Regions from separate parts of the Xenorhabdus bovienii SS-2004 genome, predicted to be linked through region 1. Evidence: predicted binding sites of a transcription regulator. Region 1 holds the regulator's gene; each other region holds the start of a gene.
The links. Region 1 encodes CRP, which controls carbon source genes, mostly activating them, when cyclic AMP is high. Its sites were predicted from a motif close to ATGTGANNNNNNTCACAT; they were not measured.
Positions count from the first base shown of each region.

Region 1 (4,390 bases):
TCAATACCCACATCTTGAGGCAGGTGGCGAATGTCAGGTGCACTCGTGACAAAGTGGGTCATGTGATAGTTGTAGTTTTTGATGGTCAAAATGGTTATCTCCCTGAGGAATACACGAAAACAGCGCGCTGATTATACCTAGAGCAGCGGCTTGTGGACAGGTATAACTACTAATTGCGCGATATCTGTATTGTATACCCTTTGGTTGAATACTCTATATTTCTCGCCATTTATAACGTTATTCCCCACATAAACAAAATTCAGGTTATGAGACCATAATAGCTATTCAGACAGAATTCATCTCAACAAATAGCTGCTTACTCGTAAATGTAGGTAAATCTTTGGAACTTAGTTCTATAGGGAATTACACTTAATAAGTTTTGTTGTTATGAGTTTTGTTATTGACCTCAAAAATAAAGGAACCATTAATGTTTAAACGTATTTTTGTGTCGCTTATGGCTGCATGTGCTATCAGTGTGATGGCAACTCCGGCATTGGCTGCCGAAACTCATGTGAAGCTGGTAACATCAGCAGGGGAAATAGAGCTTGCGCTGGATAGTAACAAGGCGCCAATCACTACAAAAAATTTCATTGAGTATGTCAATGAAGGATTTTATAACAACACCATTTTTCACCGCATCATTCCCGGGTTTATGGTTCAGGGGGGTGGCTTTACGAAAGATATGAAGCAGAAGGTGACCAAAGCACCAATCAAAAATGAAGCAGATAATGGTTTGCGTAATCTGCGTGGTACGATAGCGATGGCACGCACCGCAGATAAAGACAGTGCAACCAGTCAGTTCTTCATTAATGTCACTGATAACGCCTTCCTTGATCACGGTCAGCGTGATTTTGGTTATGCTGTCTTTGGTAAAGTCATAAAAGGTATGGATGTGGTTGATAAAATTTCTCAGGTCAAGACAGAAAATGTTGGCCCTTATCAAAATGTACCCGTGAAACCGATTGTGATCCTTTCTGCCAAAGTTGCACCTTAATTCAATAGGAAAACAGTGTTTTCCTGCCTGAAACCTAGAAAATAAGACGGTATTTATATTGTGCCATTCGCTTTTTGAGTGCCGTCTTCCCCTCTCACCTGCGTTATCTTTTCACGTCAAGCTCTCACCACGGGTGAATGCTGCTGTTTGTATCCTACTATTTTAAAAATACGTCTGTGGTATGATGAGCGTCCCGCTGCTGTTGATGCTGCTTTACCTGATTTTATCGAAATACAGAATGCACAATGCCCGCTAGGGTAGCGGCAATATATAAAACTATAAAAATCAATAGGATATACTCCTATGCTATTAATAATAGATAACTACGATTCTTTTACATTCAATTTATATCAATATTTTTGCGAGTTAGGGACAAATGTTTTAGTTAAGCGTAATGATGAATTACAGCTTGAAGATATCGAGAAGTTGGCGCCCACACATTTAGTGATTTCGCCGGGGCCTTGTACGCCAAATGAAGCAGGGATTTCACTAGAGGCCATTGCGCATTTTGCCGGCAAATTGCCAATCCTCGGTGTGTGCCTAGGGCATCAGGCTATTGGGCAGGCTTTTGGTGCGAGTGTGGTCAAAGCCCGCGAGGTGATGCACGGAAAAAACAGCTTGATCCACCATAATCAACAAGGAGTATTCAAAGGATTGAACCGTCCACTGACTGTTACTCGTTATCATTCTCTGGTGATTGCTGCTGAAACCCTGCCAGCATCGTTTGAAGTGACCGCATGGAGTCAGCATAACGGTAATGTAGATGAAATTATGGGAATACGTCACCGTACTTTGCCATTGGAAGGTGTGCAATTTCACCCTGAAAGCATTCTCAGTGAACAGGGACATGATTTGTTGAATAATTTTCTCAGATATTAACCAAATACCATCGCATTTTCCTCACCGGCTGTTTTTTATTTGCCCTTATGTGATTTTTTATTCATATTTGGTGACTATTATTTCACTGTGATATGGCAAATATAAAAATAAGGTGGGGGAAATCACGTCTGTCCCAGCGGAATATCAGGGCAAGGCCAGTGAAGTATTACAGAAAGCGGCGTAACGGGGCTTGATGCTGCCATTGCACTGATAAGACAAAGGAAGCAACAAAAAAGCCAGTGCAGGATAAGGGTTGCGCTGGCTCAGTTTCAAGAGTAATTTCAGAAATTAGCGGGTTCCATATACTACAATGGTTTTGCCATGAGCAGAGATCAGGTTTTGATCTTCTAACATCTTGAGAATGCGGCCAACTGTTTCGCGGGAACACCCGACAATCTGGCCAATTTCCTGACGTGTAATTTTTATTTGCATACCATCAGGATGGGTCATCGCATCAGGCTGTTTGGCCAGATTCATTAACGTCTTGGCAATACGACCTGTGACATCCAGAAATGCCAGATTACCGACTTTTTCTGAGGTTGTTTGTAAGCGTCTTGCCATCTGAGAGGATAGACGCATCAGAATATCAGGATTGACCTGAATGAGCTGGCGAAATTTCTTGTAGGAAATTTCAGCGACTTCACAGGCACTTTTAGCTCGTACCCATGCAGTACGCAGCTTTCCTTCTTCGAACAATCCAAGTTCACCAATGAAATCTCCCTGATTTAAATAAGAGAGAATCATTTCTTTGCCTTCTTCATCTTTTATTAGAACAGCGACTGAACCTTTAACAATATAGTAAAGCGTTTCTGCTTTCTCGCCTTGATGAATAAGCGTGCTCTTGGATGGATATTTGTGAATATGGCAGTGTGACAAAAACCATTCAAGAGTAGGGTCTGTTTGTGGCTTGCCGAGAACCATTCGCTTTATCCTCTGTTGTTATTTCCGCCTTGATGACGTGAGGAACAGTTTTTCCTCACCCGGCTGGCTTTATAAAGTCAATAGTTTAACATATTAACTTGCTGAAAAACTGACAAGCGGGAATTTTATATAGATTATAATCATACCAAAATATGGGTGTCTTAATCTTAACCTATATATCTTGCCAGCTTCGCTTGTAACCTCGTTTGTAACACAGGAAAACGTTTCTGTCTTCCCCTGTATCGCTTCAGCCCGCCAGATTAACAGAAATCTATTTGGAGCGTCGTCTTTATTGCTCTACGACTTATAGGAAATCGAATAATGCCAGTATTTCCAAAGGGAAAAGGAGAAACAACATAAAGACGGGAACGGCTGAATGACTTTTTTATTGTGTAAGAGGCTGTGGGTACTTTGGTAAATATCGTACTGCTTTTACGCGTTTTACCTTACTGAATTTTCTCTTTATAATCTGTTTTTATTGTTACTGAAATGTTTATTTTCGTAAAACAGGCAACGTTATTTTTTGTTACCTGTTTAATTAAAAATTAAATTGCGTTTAAATCAAGAAATTTTTTTGCCTTCCAGTAATTGCTGAACCCACGGAGCCATAATTAATTCCATGGCCAGCCCCACTTTTCCGCCGGGAACGACAATGGTATTTATACTGGAAATAAATGATCCCTGAAGCATTGATAGTAAATAAGGGAAATCAATTTGTTTCAGGCCACGGAAACGAATCACGATAAAACTTTCATCCAGAGATGGAATAGCCTTGGCGGAGAAAGGGTTAGAGGTATCAACGGTGGGAACTCGCTGGAAATTGATATGAGTACGGGAAAACTGTGGCGTAATATAGCGGATATAATCATCCATCGAACGCACCACGGAATCCATGACCGCCTCTCTTGAATGGCCACGTTCGCTGGTATCACGGATAAGTTTCTGTATCCACTCAAGGTTGACGATGGGGACGACACCAATCAGCAAATCAACATAGCTGGCGACATTATACTGTGGAGTAACAACGCCACCATGCAACCCCTCATAAAACAGAATATCGGTGTTTGATGGCAGTGATTCCCACGGCGTGAATGTACCCGGTACTTGATTGTAAGGCACGGCTTCATCATAGGTGTGGAGATATCTCCGGCAGCGGCCAGTGCCTGTTTCACCATAGTTGTAAAATGTCTTTTCCAACATGCTGAAATCATTGGCTTCTGGCCCAAAATAGCTGACATGTCTGCCTTGCTCCTTCGCCTTACGGATCTCGGCATCCATTTCAGGACGGGTGTAACGGTGGAAACTATCCCCTTCGATGAGTGCGGCAGTAACTTCAAGTTGTTGAAAAATCTTGCGGAACGCCACACTGGTCGTTGTTGTTCCGGCTCCGCTAGAACCCGTTATTGCAATGACAGGGTGTTTGGCAGACATAAGAACAGACTCCTTATCCAAAAAAGTTGGGACTATCTTTCTCGTAATCAGCAATACAGAGCAAAATAAGGCAAACGGAACAGCCTGATAAAAAGAAGGCGCTAAGGGCGAAACATCTCTTTGGGCATGATATTGACGGTCTCATGCAGTTCAGACCAAACCAGT
Region 1 is NC_013892.1:3,935,395-3,939,784, reverse strand. Features, by position in the region: gene yihA (ribosome biogenesis GTP-binding protein YihA/YsxC) at 1-89, opposite strand, end outside; gene ppiA (peptidylprolyl isomerase A) at 428-994, shown strand; gene XBJ1_RS17460 (aminodeoxychorismate synthase component II) at 1,298-1,873, shown strand; gene XBJ1_RS22790 (hypothetical protein) at 2,018-2,146, opposite strand; gene crp (cAMP-activated global transcriptional regulator CRP) at 2,162-2,794, opposite strand; gene XBJ1_RS17450 (phosphoribulokinase) at 3,356-4,225, opposite strand; gene XBJ1_RS17445 (YheU family protein) at 4,327-4,390, opposite strand, start outside.

Region 2 (4,390 bases), 310 kb from region 1:
TCGACCTGCCAGATGATGCGGTGATCGAAGCCAACTGTATTGTTGATGCTCAAGGGGCGCACCCACTGGCGTTTGGTCACCTGCCGGACAGTATGTCAGCCCTGACCCAGCAAGTGAAAGCATTTGAGCGCCTGACCATCGAAGCCGCCGTCCATGGCGATCGCAAGGTCGCACTGTTGGCGCTGGTCACTCATCCGTTGATTGGCGATGTGGCGTTGGATTCGACATTATTGAACGAAATCTTAGAGATTAACCGCATGTATTTGCCCCAGTTTAAACGATAAGTTGTGTCTGGCAGGAATAGGAGCACGGAGTTAACAAGGAAAAAGCATGATAACACTGGAAGATGTGGCAAGTTATTCTGGCGTCTCGCGTGCTACGGTGTCACGTGTTGTTAATGGTGACAACAAAGTGAAGGCAGCAACCCGTGCCAAAGTTGAGAATGCCATCGTAGAATTGGGTTACAGCCCCAATCTGGCAGCGCGTGAACTGGCTTCAAATCAGAGCAATACGCTGGGATTAGTGACTACCTCCTATCGTGGCGGCTTCTTTGGTGCTTTGATGGATAGCATCCAGACGGAAGCTGAATCACATGGCAAACAGCTTTTGGTCATGCAGGGGAGAAATCGTGCTGAAAACGAATGGCAGGCTATTACGCATTTGCATAGTCTGCGCTGCGGCGGGATGATTTTACATGTGCGTGCCATCAGTGATGATAAGCTGAGGCAACTCGCTCAAAGTGGCCGTTCGTTTGTGTTGCTGGATCGTCTGGTGGCAGGGCTGGAGCCCCGCTGTGTTGTGTTTGATCACCACAAGGCCAGCTATCTCGCCACGCAAACCTTGGTCGAGAATGGACATATTCGCATTGCCTGCGTGAGTGGCCCTTTGTCACGCAATCCAAGCCGGCAGCGCCGTCAAGGGTTCTTGGATGCCATGCAGAATGCGGGATTGAATCCTGTTGCTTGTCTGGAAGGGGAGTATGATCTGCAAAGTGGCTACCGGCAAACTCGAACCATTCTGGCAAAATCACGGCCGGATGCCCTGTTCTTCTGTAGTGAAGAGATGGCGCTCGGCGCATTGCTGGCGATTAAAGAGTTGGGGCTGAGTGTGCCAGAGGATATTTCCATCATCTGTTATGATAGCGGAGAGCGGGCGGCATTTGTCTATCCTGCACTGACTAGCGTCCATTTTCCCATTACTGACATGGCGTGTTTCGCAGCTCGTTTATTGATCGAACCTGATACACCTCCCCCAGAATTTACGCCCCAAATTATTTATCGGAATTCTCTCAGACAAGGGTAAGCGATCACAGTTCTCATAACGATAGCTATGTGAGGTGAGAGTGAGCCAGCATTTTTGGCTAAAAATCGTATTGTTATGGTGTATAAATGTGTTAAAACCGCTTTTTATTAGTCTGAATATAGAAAGCTGATTGCATTATATTGAAAATGAAGAAAAAACGTCCAGTTTTACAAGATGTCGCAGACCTCGTTGGGGTCACAAAAATGACGGTCAGCCGTTTCTTGCGTAATCCGGATCAGGTCTCGGAAGCATTGGGAAAACGGATCGCTGAAACGTTGGATCAACTGGGTTATATTCCCAACCGTGTGCCGGACATCCTTTCCAATTCTACCAGCCGAACGATCGGGGTTTTACTTCCTTCACTGACTAATCAGGTATTTGCCGAAGTCATTCGTGGGATCGAGCAGGTAACTGATTGTAATGGTTATCAGACGATGCTCACCCACTACGGTTATTCCGCTCAGAAAGAAGAAGAGCGCCTGCTTTCCCTGCTTTCTTACAATATTGATGGCCTGATCTTGGCAGAGCGGACGCATACGCCCAAGACCTTGAAGGTACTGGAGACGGCAGGCATTCCGGTTGTGGAACTGATGGATAGCGTCTCTCCCTGCCTTGATATTGCAGTCGGGATCGATAATTTTGAGGCGGCGCGGCAGATGACGGTGGCTATGATCGAGCATGGCTGCCAAAACGTGATCTACCTCGGAGCGCGGCAGGATGAACGAACGCTGATCCGCTTGGATGGGTACGAAATGGCGATGCGCAGCGCAGGGTTGCAGCCGAGAAATGTGATGACGCCTGCCAGTTCGTCCTATTCACTTGGCGCGCAGCTTTTGCGGGAAACCTGGCAGAAATACCCTGATGTTGATGGTCTGTTTTGCACCAATGATGATATCGCGATTGGTGCGATTTTTGAATGTCAGCGACAGGGGATCAATGTCCCGGAACAGATCGCTGTCGCTGGATTCCACGGCCATGATGTTGGCCAGGTGATGATGCCAAAACTGGCCAGTGTACTGACTCCGCGTGATCTGATCGGACGCAGGGCGGCGGAAGCCCTATTTGCCCGTTTGCAGGGACAAAAACTGGAACAAACCCTTATTGATGTTGGATTTACGCTTTCATTGGGAGAAAGTGTTTAATTTTTGTAGATCAAAATGATGCTTTCCTATCTTCAATTGCGATAAGCCTCACATTTTCCTTTTTTGCCGATCCTGATTAATTGCTCGCGATCTTGTGTTGCTGGTAATGTTACCGACAATAAGTTACCGGTAACATTTTATAGATAATATTTCATAGAGAAGATTTTGCAGGTACATCACAGAGATAGCCAGGTAACAAAATCTGCACAAAGGAGTTTGATATGAGCAATACCCAACAGCCAAATCATGTTTTTGTATTGATGGGGGTATCCGGCAGCGGTAAATCTGCGGTTGCCAGTGGGGTTGCCCGTAAGCTGGGCGCGGCGTTTCTGGATGGTGACTTTCTTCATCCCCGCGCCAATATTATTAAGATGGCACAAGGCCACGCTTTGAATGACGATGATCGTCAGCCGTGGTTAAAAGCACTCAACGATGCCATTTTTGCCATGCAGCGTACAAATAATATCTCTTTGCTCGTGTGCTCTGCTCTGAAAAAAAACTATCGGGATATGCTGCGTAATGGCAACAAAAACCTGTCATTTCTGTATATGCAGGGGGATTTTTATTTAATTGAAAGCCGTCTGAAAGCTCGCAAGGAACACTTCTTCAAACCCCAAATGCTGATCTCGCAGTTTGAGGTATTGGAAGAACCGACTGACGATGAAAAAGATGTCCATCACATTGATATCAGACCAGACCTTGATGAAGTAATCAAAAACACAATGACAACAATTGACTGCATTACCGAGGGGAATTCATGACTACATTAACTTTGGTGCTGACGGCTGTCGGTTCTGTCCTCCTGCTATTGTTTTTGGTGATGAAAGCCAGAATGCATGCTTTTATCGCGCTGATACTGGTTTCAATGGGGGCGGGGATCTTTTCCGGTATGCCATTAGAAAAAATCACCCAGACCATGCAAAACGGCATGTCAGGCACTTTGGGCTTCCTTGCCGTTGTGGTGGCGCTGGGTGCTATGTTTGGCAAGATCCTGCATGAAACAGGGGCGCTCGACCAGATTGCTGTGAAATTGCTGGGAAGTTTTGGTGAAAAACGCGCGAACTATGCACTGGGCATCGCGGGGCTTATCTGTGCCTTGCCACTGTTTTTTGATGTGGCGGTTGTACTGTTGATTGGCGTGGTATTTGCCGTTGCACGTCGTACTGGTGGTAATGTGGTGAAACTGGCAATTCCACTGTTTGCCGGTGTTGCAGCCGCTGCGGCGTTTCTGGTGCCGGGGCCGACGCCGATGTTGCTGGCTTCCCAGATGGGAGCCGATTTCGGCTGGATGCTCCTGATTGGCCTGAGTGCTGCTATCCCCGGCATGTTGCTGGCCGGCCCGATGTACGGCAATTTCATCAGTAAACATGTGACACTGGAATTACCCGAGGATCTGAATACACCGAGCATTGGTAAAAATCAGATGCCTTCCTTTGGTTTCAGTCTGGCACTGGTATTATTCCCGCTGGTACTCGTGGGTTTGAAGACGATTGCTGCACGTTTCGTCGATCAGCGATCAACGTTGTATCAATGGCTGGAGTTTATCGGCCATCCTTTCACCGCGATTTTAATTGCCTGTCTGGTGGCGATTTATGGCTTGGCGATTCGTCGCGGTATGAGTAAAGACAGAGTTATGGAAGTATGCTCTGCGGCGATTCAGCCTGCGGGGATCATCCTGCTGGTCACGGGGGCAGGTGGCGTGTTCAAACAAGTGCTGGTGGATTCCGGTGTCGGGCCAGCGCTCGGTAATGCTTTGGTGGGAGCCGGTCTGCCAATTGCGCTGGCATGTTTTATTCTGTCAGGGGCAGTGCGCGTGATTCAGGGCTCGGCTACTGTAGCGTGTCTGACTACTGTGGGTCTGGTACTGCCAGTGATTGGTGAACTGGGTTATTCCGGTGCACAAATGGCGGCGTTGTCAGTGTGTATTGCTGGTGGTTCGTTGATAC
Region 2 is NC_013892.1:3,620,855-3,625,244, reverse strand. Features, by position in the region: gene XBJ1_RS15910 (6-phospho-beta-glucosidase) at 1-284, shown strand, start outside; gene XBJ1_RS15905 (LacI family DNA-binding transcriptional regulator) at 331-1,302, shown strand; gene gntR (gluconate operon transcriptional repressor GntR) at 1,449-2,444, shown strand; gene gntK (gluconokinase) at 2,666-3,205, shown strand; gene gntU (gluconate transporter) at 3,202-4,390, shown strand, end outside.
Region 2: gntK (gluconokinase) is a predicted target of CRP. The motif match lies at 2,481-2,498, and genes of this name have one in related genera.

Region 3 (4,390 bases), 830 kb from region 1:
CGGACATCGACGACGCTAACAGCAGACCTGCCATGATGGCTTTGATAGGGGTTTGCATTGGAGTTCTCCACATTTATAGTAATGTATAGTAATAAAAATCTTAAATAAAAATGATGTTATTTTTTTAGCTTGTTTTTTTAAAACAGCAAGAAGAATATGATGATTATTCAATGCAGCTTTTTATATAAAATAACGACATAACACAATGCTGAATACTGATTTTATCTGTGGTATGTCACAGTTTTATGACAGTCGTGTTCATTCTTTAAACGTGCTGTTGAAGTTGTATTTTTGATTCAATACGATATATAGATAGGTAAACTAATAATGTCATAAATTTGGTTTAGTTTTATAAATATTTAATCTAAATAACTCCTTGGAAATAAAATGATTATGACCATGAAGAGCAATATATAAAGTAAAAATCAGTAATATATTTAACCAAATATGACATGAATAAGTAAACCTGTAATTAGGGAGCAATGGATTAGTTCAGTCAGTTGGGTTTGGCAATTAATTTTTCAAGTAACCGCAGTATCAGAAGTAGTACTGCGGTCAATTTTACGTGTTATTACCGTTTATGTGGCGGCAATTTACTGGCTAGCTATACGAGCGATTTCCTGCTTATGTTTATTCTCGCTTAACATGACAAACAACAGTAGAACGACGGACAGGGCACTGCCGCCGATCATGACCATAAATCCGCCGTCCCAACCGAAGAAGTCAACGGTATAACCGACAATGATACTGGCCGCAACCGAACCACCGAGGTAGCCAAACAAACCGGTAAAGCCTGCCGCTGTTCCCGCCGCTTTTTTCGGTGCCAGTTCAAGAGCGTGCAGGCCAATCAGCATCACTGGTCCGTAAATCAGGAAGCCGATAACCAGCATACAGATCATATCAATATTTGGGTTACCCGCCGGGTTCAACCAGAATACGATGGTGGCGATAGTCACCAGTGTCATAAAGAATACGCCGGTGGCACCACGGTTGCCTCTGAACACTTTGTCAGACATCCATCCACATAGCAGCGTACCGGGAATACCCGCATATTCGTAGAGGAAGTAAGCCCAGGACGATTTATCCATAGCAAAGTGCTTTACTTCTTTCAGGTAGGTTGGTGACCAGTCGAGGATACCGTAGCGCAGCAGATAAACGAATACGTTGGCAATTGCGATCATCCACAGCAATTTGTTAGGCAGAATGTATTGCAAAAAAATCTCTTTTGCAGTCAATTCCTTTTCATTTTTGTCCGTATAGTCAGGCGGATAATCGTTTTTATACTCTTCTATCGGCGGTAAACCACAGGATTGTGGAGTATCGCGCATCAAGGAAAATACGATAATTGCGACAAGGATGGCGGCAAATGCAGGCATATAAAATGCGGCTTTCCAGTCCTGGAACCACGCCATACCCAGCATGAACAGTAACGGAGGCAAGCCGCCACCAACGTTATGTGCACAGTTCCAGATAGAAACGATCCCACCACGCTCTTTCTGTGACCACCAATGAACCATAGTACGGCCGCAGGGAGGCCAACCCATGCCCTGAAACCAGCCACACAGAAATAGCAGAACAAACATGACGGCAATGCTGGAAGTTGCCCACGGCACGAAACCCATAAACAGCATCACTGCTGCGGCGAGTATCAAGCCGGCAGGTAAGAAAATACGTGGATTGGAACGATCAGAAACGGAACCCATGATAAATTTTGAGATACCGTATGCAATCGAAATCCCTGACAAAGCGAAGCCAAGATCACCTTTGGAAAAACCTTGTTCCGCTAGGTGAGGCATTGCCAATCCAAAGTTTTTCCTTACTAAATAGTAAGCCGCATACCCAAAGAAGATCCCCATGAAAATTTGCCAGCGAAAGCGACGGTAGAGTGGATCTATTTCTTGCGCGGGCAGCCGGGCTTTGTGGGGTGCCGGTCTAAAAATACTTAACATGTTTGTCTCCACATGACTTTTGGTGTTAGCGAATTACCATCTCTGAGCGATGATGATGTTAAACGAAGAATTTTCATTAACTATTTTCTATATAGAAGGAAATAATAGCCAAAATAATATGCTATATCTGTGATGTATCGCTGACCTGTAGATATAATTTCGCAAAGACCGCAATTTTGAGTGATTTGTTAGAGTTTTGAAATATAATTTACCGATAATATAGTGACCTACGTCACAATAAAACGCTTTGCTTGTTACTTATGAGCGTTTAAAGTTCGTTTATGTTCCTTTCTTAAAGTTAATCCATATTATTGGCAGGGGTTAATACTCAGTAAATATAAAGTTGTAAAAATATGAAATAATATTTTCATAAAATCATACAGACATAAATTCATAAATAAAGGGTGACATTTATCGTCGGGATTTTAACGGGCTATCACTATTTAAATAATGCCTCTGTTTAGTCGTGTAGCTTATTTTTATTTACATGTTTGGCGTTTTTTATAACGCAGTTACAAATAAAATGTTTGGATTTAAAACTCAAAATAATAGATATTACTACAAGTAGGTATTCATATTCATGATGTCAGTTATCATGAAATTTTGAACATCTATTTTTTAAAATAAGATAATAATATCAAGGTAATACCAGATTGTATAAGGCGTAATACAATCTGTCAGCCAATAAATAGCCTTTTTATTTGTAGGTTAATTAATTAAAGATTACATAATAATATTAGTTAATAAAATTATTAAATTAGCATGAAATTTTATGCAATTTATTTTTACGATTCAGTTGAATGTCGACATAAGGTATTTGCAATATCTGAATATAGGCGAAAACTGAATATTAATGACTAACAGCATTGATGTCTCCATTCATCATAAAAAGTGATGAAATAAAATGGAAGACAGAAAGAGAACATCATTATGAATACACACACACACAAGGCAATATTACACACAGCATTCACTGAGCAAACATTTTCACCCGATGACAATATTAACAGTAGTAATATCAGTCATAGGATAGCAGCACTTGAACCATGGTTTGATAACGTGCCATCTCGCTTGGCAAAACTGGCGAAAACGATACCGAATGACATTGCGGTTTCTGATCCCTATGAAACCCTGGTATTTGGTGAATTACAGCAGCGTGTTGAAAATGCAGCAAATATTTTGCATCAGTACGGTGTTAAAATGGGGAGCAACGTTGCTATTGCTGCCGAACGGGGAATTCCATGGTTTGTTACTATGCTGGCGGTTTGGCGAATTGGGGCGGTTTATATTCCCCTTAATACGATGATGCCAGAAAAACGTCTGAATGATATTCTCGCCAGCCTGTCGGAAAGTGTTCTCGTATCGGATGATACGGTATCTGCGGGGCTGAAGGCATCAACATTAATCCCTTTGCACGCCCTTCTGAATAATACCCGTGAAATAATTAATGATGAAATAACAGAAAACATCGATATGCCTGCATTGGGTGATCACCCGGCTTATGTGATGTTCACTTCTGGCTCTACTGGGTTGCCAAAAGCGGTACAGGTGCAGCATGACAATCTGGCTGCCTGTCTGTGTGCATTCGGCAAGTTACTGTCAGTCAATCAGCATGATTGTATGCTCACCCTGACGACCTTTTCTTTTGATATCTCATTAATGGAATTACTACTGACTGTCGTTCATGGCGGCAGTATCTACATTACATCAATCGATACTCAGCGTGATGCGATGGCGTTGTCGCAAATACTGTCTGATCCCCAATTCACCTTTGCACAAGCGACACCTGTTACTTGGTTAATGGCCTTGAATGCTGGCTGGAAACCTCGTTCAGAGTTGAGCATGCTTTGTGGGGGAGAGGCGTTGTCACAGGATTTGGCCGATCAATTAACGGCATCCGGTGGCACTTTATGGAATCTCTATGGCCCAACCGAAACCACTATCTGGTCAACAGCATTTCGCATGAGAAAAGGAGATAAGGTTCAATTGGGTGGGCCGATCCCCGGCACAACCATCACAATTGTAGACAAATACTTGCGACCGGTGCCGAAAGGAACGGTGGGTGAAATCCTTATTGGTGGGCTTGGGGTGACGGCTGGATATCGCAATAACCCGACCGAAACGGCTAAACGATATGTACCCGATATGACACAAAGAGGTAAAAGAGCGTATTTGACCGGAGATATGGCACGTATGCTTGAAGATGGCTCTCTCATTTATATGGGAAGGCAGGATGATCAGGTAAAAGTGCGTGGATATCGAATCGAGTTGGGTGAGATTGAAACCGCATTAAGAAAACAAAATGGCGTACAGGATGCGATTATTCGTGTTATCGGCAGTGGCGATCTTGCCAAAATTCAGGCGTTTGTACTGTTCGATCCCAATAGGGTTGTATCCGAAGATTGGGTACATGAAACCCAGATTTCACTCAGGGAAGTTCT
Region 3 is NC_013892.1:543,360-547,749, forward strand. Features, by position in the region: gene glpQ (glycerophosphodiester phosphodiesterase) at 1-58, opposite strand, end outside; gene glpT (glycerol-3-phosphate transporter) at 594-1,949, opposite strand; gene XBJ1_RS02355 (amino acid adenylation domain-containing protein) at 2,880-4,390, shown strand, end outside.
Region 3: glpT (glycerol-3-phosphate transporter) is a predicted target of CRP. The motif match lies at 2,170-2,187, and genes of this name have one in related genera.